Regions from separate parts of the Halomonas salsilacus genome, predicted to be linked through region 1. Evidence: predicted binding sites of a transcription regulator. Region 1 holds the regulator's gene; the other holds the start of a gene.
The links. The regulator sigma-54, encoded in region 1, starts transcription at its own class of promoters, with help from an activator protein. The targets are predictions, from matches to a motif close to TGGCACNNNNNTTGCTNT.

Region 1 (3,060 bases):
GTAGTGGCGCTCCACGCGTGCCAGTTTTTCGTCCACATAGCCACGCAGGGCATCGGTCAGTTCCACATGATGGCCGGTGATGTTGACTTGCATGACACGCTCCTTGCTCGTTGGTGATGGATCGATTGTAACCCTTTTTCCTGCCTTGCATACCCCTCGCCCCGCCGCCGCGTCGGCGGGGCTGATGCAGGTCATCGAAGCCGCTTGTGCGCCCTGGCGGAGGGGATGCCCATGGCTTCGCGGCCGGCTATCGAAAGCGCCACCGTGCGCCTGGGCTACCTCAGCCGCTTGCGTTCGCTGGAGGAGGGGATGCCCATGGCTTCGCGGTACTTCGCCACGGTTCGCCTGGCCACCTGGATGCCGGCCTCGTCGAGCAGGGTCACCAGCTTGCTGTCGGAGAGCGGCTTGCGCGGGGATTCCTCCTGGATCAGCTTGCGCAGGCGCGCGCGGATGGCAGTGCTGGAGTGGGCGTCGCCCTCGCCGTTGCCACCCACCTGGCTGGAGAAGAAAAACTTCAGCTCGAACACGCCCCGGGGCGTGTGGATGTATTTCTGGGTGGTGACACGGGAGATTGTCGATTCGTGCATCTCCACGACCTTTGCGATGTCGGCCAGGATCAACGGCCTCATCGCCTCCTCGCCGCGTTCCAGGAAGTCGAGCTGGCGGACCATGATCTCGCGCCCGACGCGCAGCAGGGTATCGTTGCGGCTGGAGAGGCTCTTTATCAGCCAGCGCGCCTCCAGCAGGTGGTCCTTGAGAAACTGGTTGTCCTGGCTCTTGTCGGCGCGGCGGATCAGCGAGGCATAGTCGGGCTGGATGCGCAGCCGCGGCAGGGCCTCCTGGTTGAGCTCCACGTGCCACCCGCGGCTGTCGTGGCGTGCCACCAGGTCGGGAATTACATAGTCATTCTCGACGCTTGAATAGGCGCTTCCGGGGCGCGGGTCCAGGGAGCGTACCAGGGCGATGGCCGTGTCCAGGGCGTCGTCGTCCAGGCCCAGGCGGCGCTTGAGCAGACGTCGATCGTCGCCGGCCAGGGCCTCGAGGAACTGGCGAACCAGTCGCCGCGCCTGGGGCAGCAGCGGGGTGTCGTCGGGCCGGGCGGCGAGCTGCAGCATCAGGCACTCGCGCAGGTCCCGGGCGAAGACGCCGGTGGGTTCGAACTGCTGCAGGCGCAGCAGCACCTGTTCGATCTCGGCGCTGCGCAGCCCCTCGAGCCCCTGGGTCCTGAGGCCGTCGCGGATCTCGTCCAGGGGCTGGGCCAGGTAGCCGGCGGCGTCCACGGCGTCGATCAGGCTCTCGGCGACCTGACGCTCGCGTGGGGCCAGGTCGGTCATCGCCAGCTGCCAGGTCAGGTGCCCCTGCAGGCTCTGGGGGGCCGCCTCGCGCTCGAAGTCCAGACCCTCGCTGCTGCCGGTGGGGGCGGCCAGGTCCTGGTAGGTATCCGACCAGTCGCTGTCGGTGACGAGCTCCTCGGGGATCTCGTTGGCCCAGTCGTCCTCCGGGGTCTCGCTCACCGTCTGCTCGCCGAACTCCTCCTCGAGCTCCAGCATGGGGTTGGACTCCAGCGCCTGCTGGATCTCCTGGCGCAGGTCGAGTGTGGAGAGCTGCAGCAGGGCGATGGCCTGCTGGAGTTGGGGGGTCATGGTCAGCTGGGTGCCGACGCGCAGCTGCAGGGAGGCTTTCATGGCCATCGTGATGGTCTGCCCTCGTGTGCCGGGAAGTGGCCGGAAGCCTCACCCTAGCCCGGGTGCCGCGGGCTTGCAAGTGCTTGATTTGCAAATTATGTGCCAGCCGCAATTGGCATGCCGTCATAAAATTACGACTGGCATTTCATAGGATTGTGATCGTAAGGTCCGCAGGAAAGATGCCGGTGGACAAGAGGCACGTGGTCAGAGGCGGAAATCTTGCCCCAGGTAGACATCGCGCACCCGCTGGTTGGCCAGTATCGCCTCGGCGTTCCCCTCGGCGATGATCTGGCCGTCGCCGACGATGTAGGCGGTGTCGCAGATGTCGAGGGTCTCGCGGACGTTGTGATCGGTGATCAGCACGCCGATGCCACGGGCCTTGAGCTGGCGGATGACGCCCTTGATCTCGCCCACCGAGATGGGGTCGACCCCGGCGAAGGGCTCGTCGAGCAGGATGAAGGCGGGTTCCGTTGCCAGGGCCCGGGCAATCTCCACCCGCCGTCGCTCGCCGCCGGAGAGGCTCATGCCGAGGTTGTCGCGGATGTGGGTCACATGGAACTCTTCGAGCAGCTGCTCGAGACGCGCCCGGCGCCCCTCCCGGTCGAGGTCCTTTCGGGTTTCGAGGATCGCCATGATGTTGTCGGCCACGGAGAGCTTGCGAAAGATCGACGCCTCCTGGGGCAGGTAGCCGATGCCGGCCCGGGCGCGTTCGTGCATGGCGGCCCGCGACAGGTCCAGGTCGTCGATGGCGACCTCGCCGGCGTCGGCGCGCACCAGCCCCACGATCATGTAGAAGGAGGTGGTCTTGCCGGCGCCGTTGGGGCCCAGCAGGCCGACGATACTGCCCTGACGGATGGCCAGGTTGATGTCCTTGACCACACGGCGGCGCTTGTAGCTCTTGGCCAGGTGGCGGGCATGGAGGGTCTTCATGGGCGGCCTTACTGCTCGGGCTGGAGGGTCATGCGGATGCGCTGGCGTCCTTCGACGCCCTCGCCCTCGCTGCGGGCCTGCACCACGCGGCGGTCGAGGAAGTACTCCAGGTAGCCGCCGTCGAAGGTGTCGCCGCCCTGGTGCAGCTCGGCGCGGTCGATCAGCTCCATGCGGCGCTCGGCCACGTGGTAGATGATGGTGCGGCCCCAGCCGCGCACCATCGGTTCACTGGGGTCGGGCTGCTGCTCCAGGTAGGCGCGCTCGCCGGTGGCCATGGCCTGGGAGAGCTGGCCCTGGGCGTTGCGCTGGATCTCCACCCGGTCGCCGGTCAGGCGCATGCTGCCCTGGCGGATATCCACCTCGCCGGTGTAGACGGCGGAGCCGGCGCGGTCGTCCAGGTCGAGCCGGTCGGCCTCCACCTCGATGGGGGCCTCGGCGTCGCGGC
Region 2 (3,060 bases), on a different contig from region 1:
CGGCGGTAATGGCCACCAGGCCGGCCAGGGCGCCGTTGAGGGTCATGGTCAGGTCGGCCTTGCGGAACCACAGTTTGGCCAGGATCAGCGCGGCAATCACGCCACCGGCGGCCGCGGCATTGGTGTTGACCAGCACCTGGGCGACGTTGTTGGCGGAGCCGATGTCGGAGACCTTGAGCTCCGAGCCGCCGTTGAAGCCGAACCAGCCCATCCACAGGATCAGCGTGCCCAGCGTGGCCAGCGGTAGGTTGGCGCCGGGAATGGCGTAGATGCTGCCGTCCTTGCCGTACTTGCCCTTGCGAGGGCCGAGGATCAGCACCCCGGCCAGGGCCGCGGCGGCGCCTGCCATGTGCACAATGCCGGAGCCGGCGAAGTCGGAGAAGCCGGCGGCGTCGAGCCAGCCGCCGCCCCAGGTCCAGAAACCGGAGACCGGGTAGATGACGGCGGTCATCACCACGGCGAAGGCCAGGAAGGCCCACAGCTTCATGCGCTCGGCCACGGCCCCGGAGACGATGGACATGGCGGTGGCCACGAACACCACCTGGAAGAAGTAGTCGGCGCGCATGGAGTAGTAGGGGGCGTCATCGCCGCCGGACAGAACCGCATCGGCGCTGTTCTCGGCGCCCAGCAGGAAGCCCAGGTTGGGCAGGATGCCACCCTCGGGGCTGGAGTACATGATGTAGTAGCCCATCAGCAGGTACATGGTGCAGGCGATGGCGAACAGGGCCACGTTCTTGATGAGGATCTCGGCGGTATTCTTGGAGCGTACCAGGCCGGCCTCGAGCATCGAGAAGCCGGCGGCCATCCACATCACCAGAATGCCGCAGATCAGGAAGTAAAAAGTATCGAGCGCGTAGCTCAGCTCTGTCAGTTCACTCATGGCTCTCTCTCCAGGCTGTGGGCAATCAAACGGCGTCGGCGCCGCGTTCACCGGTGCGGATGCGGATGACGTCCTCCAGCGGCGTCACGAAGACCTTGCCGTCGCCGATCTTGCCGCTGTTGGCGGCGCTGCAGATGGCATCCAGCACGGTCTCCAGGCGGCTGTCGTCCACGGCCACCTCGACCTTGACCTTGGGCAGGAAGTCCACCACGTACTCGGCGCCGCGGTAGAGTTCGGTATGGCCCTTCTGGCGGCCGAAGCCCTTGACCTCGGTGACGGTGATGCCCTGGACGCCGTTGTCGGCCAGCGCCTCGCGGACGTCGTCCAGCTTGAATGGCTTGATGATGGCGGTGATGAGTTTCATCCCATGTCTCCACGGTTGGCTTGGATGTCGGCTGCCGGTGCAGGCTTGTCCTGTCCAAGCGCAAAGCGTGCCAGTTGTCAGGAAAAACACGATGCATCAATCGATTGGGACAGCTTTGCGGGGAGCGTGAGCCAGGTGGAAGAGCATTCGCCAACGGCGATGCACTCTGGTGGTGCCTGGTAGTGGTGCAGATGCGCCATGGCGGGGCGAAAGCCGGGCATGCGTTCCGATCGGGGCATGCGTATCCTGTAGAGAACCCTTGATACGAGCAGGAGAGAGAGCATGGTGAGCCATGACCGCATCAGCCGATTGGCCCAACAGATCGGCGACCGCCTTCAGGGCGCCTCCCAGGCGCCGGAGGAGGTGCAGAAGGGCATCCAGCAGGTGGTGAAGGGCGCCTTCGATCGCCTGGAGCTGGTCTCCCGGGAGGACTTCGACATCCTGATGGATGTCCTGCAGCGCACCCGCGCCCGGGTGGAGGCCCTGGAGCAGCAGGTGGCGGCGCTGGAGACGCTGATCGAGGAGCGCACCGCCGAGGTGCCGGCTGCAACAGCAGCCACCCCCGAGGCCGAGCACCCTGAGGGGGCCGCCGACGGGGGCGAGGCCGGCCGCTGAGCCTGGCGGGCAGGGCGGCGATCCCTGAGCTAGCCTGAGGGCAAGATTCCAGGCGAGGGAACGCCCATGACGCTGGCGATTGTCCACACCCGTGCGGGCCTCGGCCTCGAGGCCCCCGAGGTGCAGGTGGAGGTTCATCTGGCCAACGGCCTGCCGGGGATGACCCTGGTCGGTCTGCCCGAGACGGCGGTGAAGGAGAGCCGAGAGCGGGTGCGCAGCGCCCTGGTCAATGCCGGCTTCGACTACCCCCTGCGTCGCATCACCCTCAACCTGGCGCCCGCCGACCTGCCCAAGGAGGGCGGACGCTTCGACCTGCCCATCGCCCTGGGGCTGCTGTTGGCGTCGGGGCAGCTCCCTCCTGATGCGCTGCAGGACACCGAGAGCGTCGGCGAGCTGGCCCTGGACGGCGGCCTGCGCCCGATCGTGGGTATGTTGCCCCTGGCCATGGCCACTCGGCGTGCCCGGCGCCGTCTGATCGTGCCCCGGGGCAACGCCGATGAGGCGGCGCTGGCCGGCGATCTCGAGGTGCTGCCCGCGGACCACCTGCTCGAGGTGGTCGCCCACCTGCTGGGGCAGACGCCCATCCCGCCCCACCGCCTGTCGCGCCCGCCACAGGCGGTGACATCGCTTCCCGACCTCGCCGAGGTGCGCGGCCAGTACCAGGCGCGCCGCGCCCTGGAGGTGGCCGCCGCCGGGTCACACAACCTGCTGTTCGCCGGGCCACCGGGCACGGGCAAGACCATGCTGGCCAGCCGCCTGCCGGGCATCCTGCCGCCCCTCACCGACGACGAGGCCCTGCAGGTGGCGGCGGTGCGTTCGGTCAGCGGGTTGCCGCTGGCCGCCGAGTGGGGGCGGCGGCCCTTTCGGGCGCCGCACCATACTGCCAGTGCCGTGGCCCTGGTGGGCGGCGGCTCGAAGCCCCGCCCCGGGGAGATCTCCCTGGCCCATAACGGAGTGCTGTTCCTCGACGAGCTGCCGGAGTTCTCGCGCCACGTGCTGGAGGTCATGCGCGAGCCCATGGAGTCTGGCCAGATCCATATCGCTCGGGCCAGCCATCAGCGCCGCTTTCCGGCACGCTTCATGCTGGTGGCAGCCATGAATCCCTGCCCCTGCGGCCACCTGGGCGACCCCCGCCAGGCCTGCCACTGCACCGCGGCCCAGATCCAGCGCTACCAGGCACGGCTCTCCGGACCGCTGCTCG

Region 2: the regulator sigma-54 is predicted to act here: its motif matches at 1,300-1,317, upstream of ACR80S_RS09415 (P-II family nitrogen regulator).

What each region holds. Positions count from the first base shown of each region.
Region 1 is NZ_JBPKAQ010000004.1:158,780-161,839, forward strand. It holds gene hpf (ribosome hibernation-promoting factor, HPF/YfiA family) at 1-93, opposite strand, end outside; gene ACR80S_RS07855 (RNA polymerase factor sigma-54) at 276-1,691, opposite strand; gene lptB (LPS export ABC transporter ATP-binding protein) at 1,890-2,615, opposite strand; gene lptA (lipopolysaccharide transport periplasmic protein LptA) at 2,624-3,060, opposite strand, start outside.
Region 2 is NZ_JBPKAQ010000005.1:142,257-145,316, forward strand. It holds gene ACR80S_RS09410 (ammonium transporter) at 1-880, opposite strand, end outside; gene ACR80S_RS09415 (P-II family nitrogen regulator) at 906-1,244, opposite strand; gene ACR80S_RS09420 (accessory factor UbiK family protein) at 1,527-1,859, shown strand; gene ACR80S_RS09425 (YifB family Mg chelatase-like AAA ATPase) at 1,926-3,060, shown strand, end outside.